4 regions of the Synechococcus sp. A15-127 genome follow, and region 1 is predicted to be linked to each of the others. Evidence: predicted binding sites of a transcription regulator. Region 1 holds the regulator's gene; each other region holds the start of a gene.
What was found. The regulator NtcA, encoded in region 1, controls nitrogen genes in cyanobacteria. The targets are predictions, from matches to a motif close to GTANCNNNNGNTAC.
Positions count from the first base shown of each region.

Region 2: cynS (cyanase) is a predicted target of NtcA. The motif match lies at 2,554-2,567, and genes of this name have one in related genera.
Region 3: SynA15127_RS13095 (urease accessory protein UreD) is a predicted target of NtcA. The motif match lies at 2,055-2,068, and genes of this name have one in related genera.
Region 4: SynA15127_RS05955 (DUF4278 domain-containing protein) is a predicted target of NtcA. The motif match lies at 2,897-2,910, and genes of this name have one in related genera.

Region 1 is NZ_CP047948.1:286,116-290,458, forward strand. Features, by position in the region: gene SynA15127_RS01450 (resolvase) at 1-129, opposite strand, end outside; gene SynA15127_RS01455 (DUF3084 domain-containing protein) at 126-1,325, opposite strand; gene ntcA (global nitrogen regulator NtcA) at 1,353-2,072, opposite strand; gene rph (ribonuclease PH) at 2,140-2,874, opposite strand; gene SynA15127_RS01470 (cob(I)yrinic acid a,c-diamide adenosyltransferase) at 2,983-3,582, shown strand; gene dcd (dCTP deaminase) at 3,582-4,175, shown strand; gene thyX (FAD-dependent thymidylate synthase) at 4,172-4,343, opposite strand, start outside.
Region 2 is NZ_CP047948.1:2,500,578-2,504,920, reverse strand. Features, by position in the region: gene SynA15127_RS13260 (MFS transporter) at 1-679, opposite strand, end outside; gene SynA15127_RS13255 (GNAT family N-acetyltransferase) at 725-1,192, shown strand; gene SynA15127_RS13250 (anthranilate phosphoribosyltransferase family protein) at 1,153-2,223, opposite strand; gene SynA15127_RS13245 (hypothetical protein) at 2,297-2,467, opposite strand; gene cynS (cyanase) at 2,695-3,147, shown strand; gene SynA15127_RS13235 (HEAT repeat domain-containing protein) at 3,206-3,928, opposite strand; gene SynA15127_RS13230 (formate/nitrite transporter family protein) at 3,937-4,343, opposite strand, start outside.
Region 3 is NZ_CP047948.1:2,474,476-2,478,818, reverse strand. Features, by position in the region: gene ureC (urease subunit alpha) at 1-410, opposite strand, end outside; gene SynA15127_RS13105 (urease subunit beta) at 414-734, opposite strand; gene SynA15127_RS13100 (urease subunit gamma) at 745-1,047, opposite strand; gene SynA15127_RS13095 (urease accessory protein UreD) at 1,066-2,019, opposite strand; gene ureE (urease accessory protein UreE) at 2,120-2,572, shown strand; gene SynA15127_RS13085 (urease accessory protein UreF) at 2,569-3,240, shown strand; gene ureG (urease accessory protein UreG) at 3,240-3,842, shown strand; gene urtA (urea ABC transporter substrate-binding protein) at 3,960-4,343, shown strand, end outside.
Region 4 is NZ_CP047948.1:1,158,533-1,162,875, forward strand. Features, by position in the region: gene SynA15127_RS05910 (ribbon-helix-helix protein, CopG family) at 1-36, opposite strand, end outside; gene SynA15127_RS05915 (hypothetical protein) at 33-206, opposite strand; gene SynA15127_RS05920 (hypothetical protein) at 309-521, shown strand; gene SynA15127_RS05925 (hypothetical protein) at 538-705, opposite strand; gene SynA15127_RS05930 (hypothetical protein) at 793-996, opposite strand; gene SynA15127_RS05935 (hypothetical protein) at 1,241-1,387, shown strand; gene SynA15127_RS05940 (hypothetical protein) at 1,433-1,573, opposite strand; gene SynA15127_RS05945 (hypothetical protein) at 1,642-1,821, shown strand; gene SynA15127_RS05950 (response regulator transcription factor) at 1,848-2,555, shown strand; gene SynA15127_RS05955 (DUF4278 domain-containing protein) at 2,549-2,794, opposite strand; gene SynA15127_RS05960 (nucleoside kinase) at 2,948-3,544, shown strand; gene SynA15127_RS05965 (2Fe-2S iron-sulfur cluster-binding protein) at 3,588-3,872, shown strand; gene nth (endonuclease III) at 3,873-4,343, opposite strand, start outside.

The DNA of each region.
Region 1 (4,343 bases):
GTCGCTCAGCCGGTCCAGAACCTGCTCACAGATCACGACAGCTCCGCCGAGCACCTGGAGGGATTCGGTGTCCACGAGCACGAGGCCGCATTTGCTTCTCCCGGGATCAACACCGGCCAGTCGGGTCATGGGCTGACCCGAAACGCCACCAGCACCGGATCGCCACTGTCACTGTCGCTCTCGGCGATCACCTCAAGGGTCAGATCCCCCTCTTCTGCGGGGCGGTCCACCAGAGCCATGCCGAGCTGAGCGAAGACCGTCCCGTCGAACTGGAGTCCTTCCACGAGGGAGCCACGACGCTGCACCTCGGCGAACGCAGAGGCGAGCAGAAGGTTCAGGCGTCGGCGGACCATCTCCGGTGATCGATCCTGGTCCGGGAGGGTTGCCGACGCCAGTACTTCGCCGCTGCGACTGATGCGCCGGTTCGGTCGGACGTCAGGAAAGGCATAGACGATGGTCTCCCCGAGCAGCACGTTGGTGGCAGAGCGGATCGAAACCACCCATGTGCCTGGCTTGCTGATGATCGTCCGCAGACGCTGCACATCGTTCCGGGGAACCAGGAGGATCTGTCTGTCGGGGGTCTCACCGGGTCGGACCTGCTGGTAGGCCGTGAGATTCGCGTCCTGCAGCAAACGGTCGATCACCGTCTTCGCCTGTCCTGCACTCTCCAGTCGGATGGTGGCTGTGGCCAGAGCCTCTCCGCTGCTGAGAACCACGGAACCGCGGCGCAGGGCGATCAGGTTGCGCTCCAGCTCCTTGAGTTCCGCCTCACCGGCTTGGATGCTGGCGCGAACCCGCTTGAGTTCCTCCTCGGTGCGGCGGATGTCTGCATCCCGGACCTTGATGTCCCTGTCCCGCTGCTGAATGTCGCGACTGAGGCGCTGCTGCTCGGCCTCCAGCCGGACGCGCTGCTGCTGCAGAGGCTCCAGCTCCTCACGAAGTGTCGCTGCCCGCTGCTTGGCCGTCGACAGCTCGGCATCGATGCGTTGCGTCTGGGCAATGGCCTGACGACGTTCTTCCTCGGCTGACTCCAGGGCACCTCTGTTCTGCCGCAGCTGTCGGCGGCTGTCCTGAAGTTTCTGTTGCAGTCCGTCGAGCTCAAACAGCCCAACCCGTAACTGACGGCTGACCAGCAGCATCAGACCGAGGGACAGCGCACTGATCAGGCTGCCGGTGAGCACCGTGATCAGCACCGCCGTCCGTCGCGGTCGCATGTTGAACAGGCTGAGGCGTGCCTTGCCGACACGGCTGCCCAACCTGTCGCCCAGAGCTGAAAGCACGCCGCCGAGCACCAGCAGCGCGATGATCAGCAGCCATCCGCTCACGGCGTCACCTCCCAGTGGGGCCGACTCTCAGCTGAACCGCTTGGCCAGAGCAATCGGATCCAGAACCGTGATCTTCTTGCGGTCAATCTGAACGAGACCGGATTGACGCAAGTCTCCCAGGAGTCGGGTGATGGTGACCCGCGTTGAGCCGATCGCCTCGGCGATGGCCTGATGGGAGAGACGGAGGTCGATGGTGATGCCGAGTTGGTCCGGCACGCCGAAGTCCCGGCAGAGCACCAGCAGAAAACTCACCAGGCGGGAGGACATGTCCCGGTGCGTGAGGGTCTCGATCATTGTTTCGGTCTGCAGAATCCTGCTGGAGAGACCCTGAAGCAGCCTGAGCCCGACTGCGGTGTCGGCCTCGATCGCGGCACGGACTGAGCCGGCCGGTGCCGTCACCATCTCCACCCGTGTGAAGGCGACAGCGTGATAGAAGCGATCGGAACGGTGGCCGGTGAGCAGCGACAGCACTCCGAAGAGGCTGTTCTCACGAAGCAGAGCGACGGTGATCTCTTCGCCAGACTCATAAACCCTGGAAAGCCGCACGGCACCGCGACGGATCAGGTAGACCCGCTCGGCGGGATCACCTGGAAAGAAGATGGTCTTGTTTCGTTCGACAAGTTCCGTGCTGGCGCCGTCCAGATCTCTGATGACATCAAGCAGCGAGCGGGATGAGCTGACCGGCTGGTCCTGGGCCGAATGAGCCGGAACGGCGACGTAACGGCTGAACCCACTGCTGGTTCCCAACAATCCGTTTCGACTGGTTAAAAGTTAAGGATCGACCCTGTTCAGCTGTGTAGCCGTTATTACGCAATCAGCTGCGGCTGCTCAGGGCATTGCTCTGGGCGGCCAGAAGGGCGTCTAGCCCGGGCTGCGCCAGATCCAGCAGGACGTTCAGCTGCCCGCGGCTGAACGGAGCTCCTTCGGCCGTGCCCTGGATCTCCAGAAGACTCCCGTCGCCTGAGGCCACCACATTCAGATCAACGTCAGCTTGGCTGTCTTCGCTGTAATCCAGATCCAGCAGCGGCCTGCCCTCCAGGAGCCCGACGGACACCGCTGCCACCTGACTCCGGATCGGCTGGCGCTCCAGGACCCCCTGGGCGATCAGACGGTCACATGCCAGCTGAAGAGCCATCCAGGCCCCGGTGACCGACGCGGTTCGGGTGCCGGCATCCGCCTGGACCACATCACAATCGATCAGCAGGCTGCGTTCTCCAAGAGCTTCCAGGTCCACCGCGGCGCGCAGGCTGCGGCCGATCAATCGCTGAATCTCCTGGGTGCGGCCGGAGAGTTTGAGCAATTCGCGCGACTGGCGCTGAGGTGTGGAGCCGGGCAGGAGCCGGTATTCAGCGCTGATCCAGCCCAGTCCGTTCCCCTTCCGCCAGCGCGGCACCGACTCTTCAAGGCAGACGCTGCATAGAACTGCGGTGCGTCCGGTGCGCACGATCAATGAACTGAGAGCGAACCCCATCGGATCCCAGCTCACTTCAAACGGCCGAAGGGCATCAGGACGACGCCCATCGGCTCGGGTCTCGGAGGGATCCACCATGAACCTGATTTCACAGCACACCATCGGTAGTGTCAATGCCCTTGTGGAGTCGCATCGCGCCGCTACATTCGAGGTCTGCAGGGTGTATCCCTGGTGACACCCGACGCGATGACCGCAAGCCTGACCACCAGCCATCGATCCTCTGGAGCCCTGACCGGGGATCGCCACGCGCTGGAGAGGGCCGGTCTGCGTCCGCTTCCGCCGCTTCCCGCACCCGCGCCGCTGCATCTGGTGGCTCCAGAGGGCCAGCTGCAGGTGCATACGGCCTCCTATCGGGGCAGTTTTTCCAGTGTTCTCAGCCAGGCGATGCGGGCGGCAGGGCTCGGCAGCCGCGTTCTGATCGCCCAGTTCCTCAAGGGGGGGGTGAAGCAGGGGCCGCAGGGCTGTGTGTTGCTCTGTGGCGGCCTCACCTGGCTGCGTCCGGATATTCCGGCGTGTCTTGCAGAACCCGATCAGCCTGGTGGTTCCGAGGCCGTCGATGCGGTCTGGCAGGCCTGCCGGCGCCATCTCGCTGAAGGCGACCTTGATCAATTGGTGCTGGATGAGGTCGGTCTCGCGGCAGCGCTCGGCTACCTGAAGGAAGATGAGCTTCTGTCGAGCCTGCAACAGCGTCCAGGCTCCATGGATGTGATCATCACTGGGCCGGCGATTCCTTCCAGCGTCATGGCCATGGCGGATCAGGTCACCGAACTGCGCAGGGGTTTCTGATGCTCAAGAACGATCGCTGGATCACCGAGCAGGCTCAGAAGGGCATGCTCGAGCCCTTTCAGGCAGGTCTGGTGCGCCATCTTGATCCTGAGCAACGTCTGCGACCGGTTCTGAGCTTCGGATGTTCCTCCTACGGCTACGACCTTCGCCTATCCCCGCAGGAGTTCATGATCTTCCGGCATGTGCCCGGAACGGTGATGAACCCCAAGCGGTTCAATCCCGCCAATCTGGAGCCCACGCCTCTGCATGAGGACGAGGACGGTGGCTACTTCATCCTTCCAGCGCATTCCTACGGCCTCGGTGTCGCCCTGGAGAAGCTTCGGGTGCCCGCCAACATCACGGTGATCTGTCTCGGCAAGAGCACCTATGCGCGGCTGGGCATCATCGTCAACACAACGCCCGCTGAAGCGAGCTGGGAAGGGCATCTGACGCTTGAGTTCAGCAACAGCTCCGGTGCTGACTGCCGTATCTATGCCAATGAAGGCATCTGTCAGCTGCTGTTCTTTGAGGGGGACCCCTGCGACACGACCTACAGCGATCGGCAGGGTAAGTATCAGCATCAGCCGGAGCGTGTCACCCTGGCGCGCATCTAGGGAGCCAGACGCGCTCTGTGCAGCCGGCTCTTCTCATACCACTCGGCGAACTGCGGAGCCCAGTCCACCAGATGCGGCCACATCAGGTCGCAGAGTCTGCGGATTTCCAGCTGAGCATCGAGCTTCGCCCGCAGATCCATGAAGTGAAGGAAAGCCCTCAGGCTGAAG
Region 2 (4,343 bases), 330 kb from region 1:
ACAGCCGGCCGACGCTGACCTGGCTCATCACGGAGCCGATCCGCGCGAAGGGGTTCAGGGCACGCCGGTCGGGCAGGGTCCGCCGCGCTTCCAGCGGATGGGTTTCCGGCAGCAGGCTCAGCACCACAGCCAGATTCAGCATGGCGAAGCCTGTCGCCACCCAGACCGGTAGAGAGACGTTGATGCCTGCCAGGCGACCCCCGAGGAACGGTCCGGCGATGAACCCGAGGCCGAAGGCCACACCGATCAGTCCGAAGGCACGGGCCCGTCGCTCCGGAGGACTGATATCCGCCAGCACGGCGCCTGCTGTGGCTGCGGTTCCCCCGCTGATGCCATCGATGATTCGTGCAGCGAACAGCAGGAGCAGTGGAATGGATGCTCCCTCAGACCAGGGCAGGCTGATGGTGAGTGCGAACAGTCCCAGGCCGACCACCGAACCGGCGACGCAGATGGCGATCACTGGGCGGCGCCCATGGCGGTCGCTCAGTGCACCGATCAGCGGTGTGACGAGAAATTGAGCCAGGGCATAACTGCCGGCCAACAGTCCGAGGGTGCGGCCGTCCGGTGCAAAACGAGCCAGCAGGAACGGCAACAGCGGAAACACGATGCTTTCGCTGAGTCGATCGTTCAGCAGCGTCAGAAAGGCGCTCAGCAGGGTGGGAATGCGGAGACGCTGCAAGGGGGCTGTGAGTCGAGGAGACTCACATTCCCACAGGCCAACGGCATGGCCCTGCGACCGATCCACTCCGGCGACCACCTGCTGCTGCGGGAGATCTACGCGGATGCGATCGAAACCCAGGCAGCGCTGCTTTATACCCCTGAGCAGGTGAGGGCCTGGGCTGCTCTGGCCTGGTTGCCGGGCGTCCTGGATCGGACTCTGAGGCAGGGGCACGGCTGGATCAGCGGGACGGATGCCGCGTTCGCCATCCGCGATCCCAGAGATCGCTTGTCGTTGTTGTATTGCCGCGGTCGGGAGGCCCGTCGGGGCCATGGCAGTGCCCTGCTGGCCCAGATTGAGGACGATGCCAGAGCGGATGGCCTGGAACGGCTTCGAACGGAGGCGAGCCAGCTGAGCCGACCTCTGTTGGAGCGGCGAGGTTGGCTGGTCCTGGCCTCCGAATCGATCACGATCGGCGGGGTGCCCTTCGAGCGTTACCGGATGGAAAGGTTGCTGCGCCAGCCCCGCAGTTGATCCAGACAGTCCATGGCGTTGCCGTCCTGCAGAGAAGCCTCGACGCGCGACACCCCTGCATCCAGCGTTTCACTGATCCCTGAGAACCACAGGTAGGCACCGGCATTCCAGCGCACGGCATCCCGGAGGGGGCCGCTGTTTCCAAGGGCGTCCAGGGCCTGGGTCTTCCAGGTGGTTTCGTCGGACCATTCCACATCGGCGTCGTGGCAGCCGTGATCGCGGGGGTGGAGGATCAGGCGTTCCGCCGCACCGTTTCTGACCCGAGCGGTGATGCAGGCCCGGCCGATCGGAAGATCCGTTCCACCTTCCAGTCCTTTCACCGTGAGCAGATCGGTTTCTCCGGCGAGTTTCAGGGCTTCCCAGGCTCGGCTTTCCGTGGGGGGATGCACGAATCCGCTCACCAGAAGATGCTCACCCTCATGAGGGGTCCACAGCAGTTCAAGGCTGGCGACGGGGGGGCGTTTTCCCAGCTCCTCTCTGTAACTGATGAGGCTTTCGGCGATCGGGAAGTGATCCGGCTGATGGATCAGTGCAAAACCGTTGCGGTCGAATCCGTCCTGCACAGCTGTGAGGGGTAGACCACCGAGCTCGAGATCGAGGGCTCGGAACAGGTCGATCGCCGTGACGCCGTACTTGATCGGCATGCGGTTGCCGCCCTGCAGAACAACCGGTTGGCCGCAGGCCAGCAGCACCAGGGCTGTGAGTGGGTAGATCGGTGCGGTTCTCGTCCGACCGTCGAACGGCATGCCGAAGCACAGCGGAGACCTCTGATCGGCCTTGCTTCTCAACACCGGGCCATGGATCCGGTAGGTGTCGAGCATGCCGGTCAGTTCCTGAGGCTCTGGCCGTCGGATGCGGTGGGCGATCAGAAAAGCACCGATCTGTGCCGGTGTTGCCTCACCCTCCAGCATCAGGTTGAGGGCGTCAGCGGCCTCCTCACGGCTCATGCCCTTGCTGGTGTGCTCGCCGCTGCCGACCTTGCGCAGGTGTTGCTTGAACCGCTCGCGACCGCTCAATACTGTGCTGGTCACCTGCGGGCAAGTCTCTGACGGCAGTGTTCAGGAGCGCCTGGGCCTTTGGAGGTAGTGGTTGTTACCAATCGATTCAACCAGTGGGTAAGACGCTCAATCCATCGAAGCTGCCGTGGCGAGGATGACTGGGGTTGTGACGGCCATCCGCGTAGTAGAGGCGTTCCAGAACGAGATTGGTTGCCGGTTGTGTTTGGAGGTGTTGGCTGAGAAACAGAGAGGAGATGGATCGGAACAGTTCACTCATCGCCCTACAAGCATCACTTCACTATTTCACCAGTTTTCATGGGCTCATGGATGTGACGGATGTTTCGAAATCGAACTCTGTTTTTGGTAGTTATTGCTGCATTTCGGGATCAATGATGACGCAACAGTCTTGCCGCTGCTGAGACATTCCACCTTGGAATGCTGCATTGAAGCAGTGCACTGTTGTTTCTCTTAAGCATGACTGTTTCCGCCATGTCCACTCCGTCGCTGGCCGCGCCCACGCAGGCCACGGTGACGGCCACCTTGATGGCTGCCAAGAAAGCCAAGGGTCTCAGCTTCGCTGATCTCGAGGCGGCCATGGGTCTCGATGAGGTTTGGGTTGCCTCTCTGTTCTATGGACAAGCCACTGCATCGAAAGAAGAGGCTGAGAAGCTGGCAGAACTGCTTTCTCTCGACCCGGTAATGACTGCCGCGATCCAGGAGTTCCCCACCAAGGGAAGTCTCGAACCGGTGATTCCGACTGATCCGCTGATTTACCGCTTTTATGAAATCATGCAGGTTTATGGAATGCCTTTGAAAGATGTGATTCAGGAAAAGTTCGGTGATGGCATCATGAGTGCTATTGATTTCACCTTGGATGTGGAAAAAGTCGAAGATCCCAAAGGGGATCGCGTGGAAATCACCATGTGCGGGAAGTTCCTGCCTTACAAGAAGTGGTGATCAACGGATGATTGGGGGGGCATTGACCCGGGCTCAGCCATGCTGAGCCCTTTTTTTATTACCGGAATTGCTGCTTCAGCTCGCGATTTGCGAGTTCACGACGTTCATCATCTTCAAGGGTCTGGCTTAACTCCATCAAGAGCTGCCGACTCGCCGGAGTGGCGATGCAACCAAGAGCGCGGAAGGCTGCATCCGCTCCCGTGATGGATCCGTCTTGGCAGATCTCTGCCAGGCGGGCGCTGATCGATTCACCATCACGGCGCTGAAGAACACGGATGGCCGCCACCACCACGGGATCTCGAAAATCCCTGATCGCACCGTCGCAGAACGTCAACAGTTCGCTGTCGCTGAGACGGTGTGCCCGAAAGCTCAACAGTTGCAAACCGGCAAGGCGCTGCTGCTGTCCGGGATGGTTCAGGCAACGGCTGATCACCGAGCCTGGAATCTCAGCTCCCCAGCATCCCAGTGCCTGAACGACAACCAAGTTGTCATCGTCGTCATCCGGTGAGTCGACCAGCATGGTGAGCAGCCAATCCCGTGCCTGGCTCTGGTGGCAAAGACCAGCTGCCATCACCAGCTCTTTCTGAGCCCCGTGGCTCTGCAGAAGCTGCTCGATCTCCGGCCAGCCACGTTCGGCCAGCATGCCAAGTTTTTCGCAGAGGGCCCAGCGCAGCTCAGCAGAAAGGCTGGGGGAGTACACCCCCCCCAGCCAGTCAGGCTCCAGAGGAGCCCGTCGTGATTGCGCGAGTCGCTCCCAAAGAGCGGCTTCGTCCAAGCTCATCAGTTGATTCAGCGAGCTCCCAGCTCAGCAGCCAGTTCGCGTTCGAGTTTGTCATCGTGCTCTGTGGGAAGCACGTTCTCCATGGTGGTGCGGTGCGTGCTGTAGAAGAGCATGCCGATGAACACCATGCCGCCAACGATGTTTCCGATGGTGACCGGAAGGAAATTCCAGAAGATCACCTTGGTGAATGGCACTCCCGATCCAAGAATCGGACCTGCGGTATGAAGGAACTGGTTCACAACGATGTGCTCCATGCCCATCGATTGGAACGCTGTGATCGGAAGCCAGCAGGCCAGGATTTTGCCGGGGACGCTCTTGCTCACCAGGGCCATGGTGACGCCGAGGCAAACCAGCCAGTTGGCCACGACACCCCTGAGAAAGGCAAGGAAGAAGCCCATGCCGCCGAGAGCCTCGT
Region 3 (4,343 bases), 360 kb from region 1:
ATGTGGGTGTCGATGCCACCGGCGGTGAGGATGTGGCCCTCGCCGGCGATCGCTTCGGTGCCCGGTCCAACGATGATCGTCACCCCTTCCTGAGTGTCGGGGTTGCCGGCTTTGCCGATGCCCACGATCCGGCCGTCCTTCAGGCCTACGTCAGCCTTGACGATGCCCCACCAGTCGAGGATCAGGGCGTTGGTGATCACTGTGTCCACGGCGCCACCTGCCCGTGAGATCTGGGACTGGCCCATGCCGTCGCGGATGACTTTGCCGCCTCCGAATTTCACCTCATCGCCATAGACGGTGTAGTCCTTCTCGACTTCGAGGATCAGCTCGGTGTCCGCAAGGCGAACCCGGTCGCCAGTGGTGGGTCCGTAGGTCTCGGCGTAGGCCTGGCGGGAGATGCGGTAGGGCATGGGTCAGGCGTCGAGGGATCCGTTGATCTGGCCGTTGAAGCCGATGACGCGTCGGGCACCGGCAAAGGGAATGAGGTTCACGTCGCGACTGTCGCCAGGTTCAAAGCGGATGGCGGTGCCGGCGGGGATGTCGAGACGATGACCGCGGGCTGCGGCCCGGTCGAACTGCAGGGCGGCGTTGGCTTCAGCGAAGTGGAAGTGGGAGCCCACTTGCACCGGTCGATCGCCACTGTTGGAGACGCTCACCGTGGTGACGGGTCGTCCCGCATTCAGCTCGAGTTCACCCGGTTCGGGAAGCAGTTCGCCGGGAATGAGAGGTGCCATGGGTTCTGCCTCAGCGAATGGGGTCGTGCAGGGTGACGAGCTTCGTGCCATCGGGGAAGACCGCCTCGATCTGCACTTCATGCACCAGCTCCGCGACACCTTCCATCACCTGATCACGGCTCAACCAGGTGGTGCCCTCCTGCATCAGTTCCGCAACGCTTTTGCCGTCACGGGCGCCTTCCAGAACCAGAAAGCTCAGCCAGGCCGTCGCCTCAGGGTGATTGAGCTTGAGGCCGCGGTTGAGCCGTCGCTCAGCCAGCAGGGCCGCGGTCACGATCAGGAGCTTGTCCTTTTCCTGAGGACTGAGATGCATGGGAAGACTCGGTCATGGTCAGTGTGTCTCCGCAATGGCCTCAGCAGTGTTCTCCTTGAACATCAAGCTCTGCAACGGCTGTTCCTGCAAGGGCTGTTCTTGTAAAGGCCAGACCCGCGGGATGCGGGGAAGGGCGAGACCCCGCAATGTCCGTGTCCGAGCCCAGATGCGGCTGAACCAGAAGCGGGCATCCCGGCTCGAAGGACCGATGTAGCGGGCAACAAGCCCTTGATCCAGCGTGCTGCAGCGCATCGTGCCGATCAGGCCATGCCGGTCGTCCCGCGCATCCTTCAGCAGCATGGAGATCGCTTCGGGACTGAGAGGCTTGGGTGCCGCCCACACCAGGGACCCGAACACCGGTGCACCGGCCAGTCCGTGGCAGTCCGTCAGGCTCGATCCACTGAGCTCCAGCCGATCCACCAGCTCCCATCGCGGTGAATCGGCTCCATGGCGCTGAATCTCAAGGCATGAGCGCCAGCATCCCTGATTCAGCCGTTCCTCCGCGGCGGTCCGCCCCAGCCGCACGATCTCCGCACTGAGAAATGAGGCGTTCTCCGGCAGGCATACCCTCAACGTTTGCTGAAACAGTGCATCGGCATACAGCACCATTTCCTGAGGCAGCCATTCCAGATCGCTATTGTCATCCAGGGTGCAGGTCACGTCCTGCCTGGACCAGGCTCCATCGGGATTCAGGCGGCTGCGGCCGACAGAGCCATAGACCTTCTGAGCAGCCACGCTGGTGATCAGGCTGCGGCTTTCAGCTTTCAGGTTCAAGTCGATGCTGAGCTGATCGCCGCCCACCAGGCCACCGGCGGTGTGAAGAAGGGGTAGTTCGCAGCGGCCGTCGTCCCCCGCCTCCGCCCGCAGAAGTTTGAACGGAGCACGGCAGCCACCCTGGTGACGGGTTCTGCCGCCGTCATTGGTTGTGAACTGCAGCCTGCAGTGGCCGTGCCAGGGCTCGAGTCGTTGCATGGTTGCCACGCTCCATGGCTGCTCTCGACTTCTCTGTAGCAATCCATACCAAGCCATCCGCTGCTGCTGGGCAGGCTCCCAATCAATCGGGATGGGATGGGTGACGGAATCGGTGCTTGTGCTGGAGCAGCGCCTCGCTCCCAATTCCTTGAAGCCAGATCTGCGATTACCTCTGACGGCTGATGAAAGAACGGTGCTGCGAGGTCGTCGCCGCACGGTCTGCGGCCGGGAGGTGCTGCTGCAGTTGCCGCGGGACCAATCGCTCCAGCCAGGAGATCAACTCTGTGATGCTGATGGAATCACGCGGGTGGAGGTGACAGCGGCACCCGAGGCGTTGCTCCGGGTGCAGGCCGCGACTCCACTGGAGTTGATGCAGGCCGCTTATCACCTGGGCAATCGCCATGTTGCCCTCGAGCTTTATCAGCAGGAGCTGTTCTTGCTGGATGATGCCGTCCTCGCCGATCTGCTGGAGAGCCGAGGTCTCAAGCTGAGTCGGTGCGTCCGGTCGTTCGCGCCGGAGGCGGGTGCTTATGGAGTGCATCAGCACGGATGACATCGCTTGCCCTGCTTCAGCTGGTGAGTCCGGCTTTACCGGTCGGAGGATTCAGTTATTCCGAGGGCCTGGAAGTGCAGATTCAGGCCGGCATGCTGGCGGACGAAAGGGCTCTCGAGGGCTGGCTGGAGGCAGAGCTGACCAGGGGCTCCCTGCGGCTGGAGGCAGCGTCGCTGGTGACTCTCGCCGATGACTGCTCGGCCTGGGTTCTGCGTGGGGATGCTGCGGCGCGCCAGCGACTGTTGAATCTGGACGGCTGGCTCCTGGCGACGCGTGATGCCGCTGAGCTGCGCGCGCAGCATCGTCAGATGGGTCAGTCCTTGCTTCTGTTGTTGGCAGAGATGGGCCATTCCCTGCCGGCTCCTTTATCTCTGGCCTGGCCGGCGTCATGGGCCTGGGCCGCGAGGGCTTTGAAGCTGTCAGATAGAGAAATGGTGCAGGGTTACCTCTACAGCTGGGTAGCCAATCAGCTCAGTGCAGCGGTCAGGCTGTTGCCGTTGGGTCCGTCCCGGGCCCAGGTGCTGCAGCAAAGAGCGCTTCCCTTGATCGCCGATCAGGCTGAGCAGCTGCTTGATCATGATCCTCAGACGTTGTGGAGTGGCGGTGTCGGTGTCGGGCAGGCGCAGCTCGCCCATGCTGAGCTCTATTCACGCCTGTTTCGAAGCTGATGAGCAGCAAGCTGCGTTTAGGAGTCGCCGGTCCGGTTGGCTCAGGAAAGACAGCGCTGGTGGAAGCGTTGTGCCGCCGCCTGCGTGATCAGCTTCAGCTCGCTGTCGTCACCAACGACATCTACACCCAGGAGGATGCCCAGTTCCTGACGCGGGTTGGTGCTCTGGAGCCTGAACGGATCCGAGGCGTTGAGACCGGCGGTTGCCCGCATACGGCGATCCGAGAGGACTGCTCGATCAACCGGGCTGCAGTGGCGGAGCTTGAGGCTCAGTTTCCAGGTCTTGATCTTGTACTGGTGGAAAGCGGTGGTGACAACCTCGCCGCCAGTTTCAGTCCGGAACTGGTCGATCTCTGCATCTATGTCATCGATGTGGCTGCTGGAGACAAAATTCCACGGAAAGGAGGACCTGGTATCACCCGTTCGGACCTCTTGGTGATCAACAAAATCGATCTGGCATCAATGGTGGGTGCAGATCTCTTGGTCATGGAGCATGACACCAAGCGGATGCGTGGTGATCGCCCCTGGTGTTTCACAAACCTTCAAACTGGAGAAGGCCTCGAGAGCGTGGAGGCGTTTGTGTTGCAACAGCTACCGAATTAAGTCAACGAATCGCGGCAATTCCCAAAATGTTGTTGTCGATACAAAGCGGGTCGAAGTCGGTTCATACGGTCCCATGGTCGCCCTCATGGCGGTCTCATCCACCGTGTGTCTTTCTTTATGAATTCAACGTTTACGAAGCGTCTGCTTGCTGCATTCGCGGCCACGACAGTGGGAGTCACGATGACCGCCTGTGGCGGTGGCAGCGATGATTCCGCTAGTGGCGACTTTGATGGTGAAATCAAGGTCGGCATCCTTCATTCCCTGAGCGGAACGATGGCGATCTCCGAAACGACTCTGAAAGAAGTCGAGGAGATGGCGATCAAGGAAATCAATGAAGCCGGCGGTGTCAAGGTCGACGGCAAGAGCTACAAGATCACTTACACCTCTGAAGATGGTGCCTCGGATTGGCCCACCTTCGCAGAGAAGTCTCAGAAGCTGATCGACGCCGACAAGGTTGCCGTTGTGTTCGGCGGCTGGACATCGGCTAGCCGGAAAGCAATG
Region 4 (4,343 bases), 870 kb from region 1:
GGCTCGCCGCAGCTGCCTCGGCAGTTTCAGCTTCAAGAGAGCCAGATGCCACCACGCATCAGGGTCTCCCAGAGTTCCTGCCGGGTCTGATCCTGTTCAGCCACGGCAGCCGGTGCTGAAGACCTCAGGATGCGCTCCGGTGGTGTCCACCAGTCGTGCAGGCGATCCAGCCAGCCGGTTCGTCTGGGCCAGGGGCAGGAAGTCATGGCGCCTGCGGAAGCAATCTGGCTTCAGTGGAGCGCGCGCATCGCAAGACGGCATGCGTGCTTACACCTAATCGGTTCCGTGATGTCTCGGGGCCTGCCATCGTGCAGTCCGTTGCTTGTCGCCCGGGCATGAACGCTGAGGATCCAGTGACGCCGATGACGGCCCTGGTCGTCGACGGGGATGGCCGGCTCACCTACATGGGTGAGGACGGGCGCCGCCGCGTCATCGTCGGTGATCAGGAGCTGTTCGACCGGCTGCAGAGCCTGCTGAGTGAATCCGACGACAACACCTTCGAGGGGGGGTGCGGGATCTGAACCCGGACTTCAGGCCCTACGTCAGCGGGCGGTTGTGCACCTCGGCTTCCCGGATCATCGTCTGTGCTTCCCACAGTCCTTCAACGCGACAGCAGTGGTGGTCGGCATCGCAGGCCCAGTACCAGCCTTCCCCGAGTGATTCGATCGTGCTTCCACGCACCGTATGGATGATCAGTTGGTCCACGGATGGCTTGGTGACGTCTTTCAGTCTTGTCACAGGTTGAGTCCAGAATGCAACCGAATTGGACCAGCGGTGGCTGGGTCGATGGATTCAGTGGCTGCGGCCGAGAGCCAGCACGGCATCCATGCGTTTGACCTCGGAATTCAGGAAGAAATCCGCCCACATGCTCATCAGAAAGGTGAGTGTGCCGATGGCGCGCACCTGCTCGGGAGATCCGGCCGGTGTGTACTTGAAATCCATGAACATGCGATCTGCCACCTTCTGTTGCTCGCGGCAGCGGGCGTCGATCGACATCTCAGTTCTCCTTGCGCAAGCTGGGAAGGTCCGAGGGTTGCCTCAGCACGTAAACGACCAACCCTGTCAGCACGAGGCTGACGGCGATCAGAGCTTCGATGGCAATGGAATAATCCGTCATTGGAAGCCTGCATGTGAAGAAAAGTTAACAAGGGTCGGCAGCGCTCTGTGGCGATGCTGTTCCTCAGTGCGCAGATCCATTGCGGCGCAGTCCTGATTCCCGGGATGTCTGGCAATCTGATCGGTGATCTGCGTTGTTCGGCTCATGCTGTTGTTCGCCTCCCAGACGGCTCCCGGCGGTCCTGCCGTGATCCTTCCGGCCCTGTTGATCACCGGTCTTCTGGTGGCTGCCTCGCAGGCCTTCGTTCCCAAAGGCGGCAGCGACGACTGATCGCGAACCGGTTCAGCGGTCTGCCAGGTACGTCTCAGCCTGGCTTCAGAACCGGATGCCGACCTCTCCATACGTTGAGGAGCCGTCGTTGTCGAAGCCGTGAAGCGTTTCCTGTTCTTCACCCAGCTGGTTCTGTTTTCCTCGTTTCTTCAGTTGCTCGATCCGGCGCTGGCTCTCTCCTGTCATCCCCTGTTTGGGGGATGTGCATCCTCTGAAGCTGAATTAATCAGGGATGGAGAGCCTCACCTGCCTCCATGCCCCCTGTCTACGACCTGATTCTGGAGGTGAATGGCGATCTGCTCATTCGCCGGATCCTGGCGAATGGCCAGCGGGATGCCTGGGCCATGGCCAGGCGGCTGCACAGTGGCCGGGTGAAGGGAATCGTGTGTCGCGATGGCGAGGAAGCGGATGCTCCGCTCGACTCCCACCGCTAGAACGTCAATGACCATCGGGCTCTCCCGTGGATCTACGTGTCGGATCGCCGGAGATGCAGAGGGTCACCGCGGAATGCCGCGACCTGCTTCGCGGCCAGAGGGTGCTGCTCTGCTTCGGCGACCACCTGGCTCTCTGTGCCGTCGCGGATGCCGAGGTCTTCAGCGGGGGCGTCCAAGCGGCGGTCACCACAGAGGAGGAAGGGGTGCAGCACGCGCTGCGGCATCGCCCTGATCTGGTTCTGGCCAGCGAGGATCTCGAGCGCGGCTATGGCATCCGCCTGTTGCAGCGTCTCAAGCAGGCTCTGCCTCAGACCCGTCTGCTGATCTTTCTGCGCCGGGAGACGCAGGCGGTGGTGCAGGAGGCGATGCTGGCCGGTGCCGATGGCGTTCTGTTCATATCGGCCCTCGGCGGCGGCAGCGGCAATTTCGTCAAGGCCCTGCAGGTGACAGCCCGAGGCGGGTTGTTCTATCCGGGAGCCGTGCGTGCCGCTCTAAGGCCGGTCGGCGATCCTCCCTCGCGCCTGGAGGCCAGGGACACCCTCTCGGAGCGGGAGCTCGAGGTGGTGTCCTGCATTGCCGGTGGCTCCCGCAACAGCGAGATCGCCGAGCAGCTGCAGATTTCAACGGAGACCGTCAAATCCCACATCAGTGCGGCGATCCAGAAGCTGGGCGTGCGTGATCGCACTCAGCTGGCCGTGCAGGCTCTTCTGCACGGATGGATCTCGGCTCAGTAAACCCCGTAACGGATGCCGCGGTAACGCAGCTCCAGCCCGGCGGTTGCTTGCTGTTGATCGCGATTCGGCTCGTAGGACACGCCCCTGTAGCAGAGCGTCCTGCGGCTGTCCCGGCGCACGGTGGTGTGTTGTGCATCGGTGTGTTCGGCGTTGTCGTAGTCCCTCGTCATCTGCAGACGAGCCCGCTCGACGGCCTGACGGCGCATGGTGCGGGTTTTGATCAGTTGAAGCGTGTTCATCACAGGCTCCTTGTACAGCGCCCACGTCCCCGTTGCCTGACGCGGGTCTGACTGCAGCCCCGGTGGAAGGGGCTCAACGTGCTCCGATCATAGAACATTTCTGTAGCAACGGCTACTTTTTTGCCGTCCGGATCCGGCTGCCAGCATGGCGCCATGGAGCCCGCGATTCCTGTTCTCTGCATCTGCGGCCCCTCCGCCGCCGGGAAAACCACCTTTGCCGCTGCACTGGTTGACCATTTCCGTGGTCGCGGCCGGTCTCCGCTCACCGTCGCCTGCGACGACTACTACCGCAGCGACTGGACCCCGCATCCGCTGTTCGGTTACGACACGGTCGAGGCCATCGATACGGATGCCCTGCGCTCGGACCTTGAAGCGGCGCGATCCGGCCGGGCCGCCAGCCTTCGCCTCTACGACATGCGTTCCCGCACGGTCGGGCGTCGCGTCATCGACGGTGCCTACGACCTTGTGGTGCTGGAAGGGTCCTACGGCCCCCAGGATCTGATCCAGGGTTTTCCCTTCGATGGACTGATCTATCTCGAGGAATCGCTGCCCGTCCGACTGGTCCGCCGTCTGAGCCGTGATGTGCGCCACCGCCACCGCTCACCCCGTTACGTGATTCGTCAGATGCTGCGGGAGATGCTGCCAGGTGAGCTCCGTTTCATCCGCCCGCTGCGGGAGCATGCCGATCTTGTGGTCCGGGATCCGCAGCACGGCATCACGGCCGTCGGTCGTCTGATCGGCGACAGCTGATCCCCCGAGGTCTGGCTAACAACCAGGCAGATTTCCCCGTTCCATGGCCACATACAAAATCAGCATCGAAGGCGCTGCCAGCTTCGACTGTGCTGACGACGTTTACATCCTCGATGCGGCCGAGGAGGCCGGTGTGGATCTTCCTTATTCATGCCGAGCCGGAGCCTGTTCCACCTGCACCGGAAAGCTGATCAGCGGATCCGTGGATCAGACCGACCAGAGCTTCCTGGATGAAGATCAGATCGGCGAGGGGTTCGCACTGCTCTGCGTCAGCTATCCCACAGCGGACTGCGCCATCAAGGCCAACGCTGAAGACGACCTGAACTGATCAGGCCTTTTGCGTGATCACCGGTTTGCGACGGTCGGGATACAGCTCCCTGCAGAGGGGGCAGACCCGTCCGTCGCATCCGCGTGCCGTGCAGAATTCGCGCCCGTAGAAAATGATCTGGAGGTGGAGCCTGTTCCAGGCCCTCTCTGGAAACAGGGCCTTGAGGTCACGCTCAGTGCGCGCCACGTTCTCCCCGTTGCTCAACCCCCATCGCTGAGCCAGGCGATGGATATGGGTGTCCACCGGGAAAGCGGGCACACCGAAGGCCTGGGACATGACGACGCTGGCGGTCTTGTGCCCCACCCCGGGCAGAGCCTCCAGCTCCTCGAAACTCTCTGGCACGGCGCCGTCATGGCGCTCCAGCAGCAGCTGGGCCAGCCTGCGCACGTTCTTCGCCTTGGTCTTCGCCAGTCCGAGCTGGCGGATGAAGCCGAGGATTTGCTCCTCATCAAGCTCTGCCATCGCAGCAGG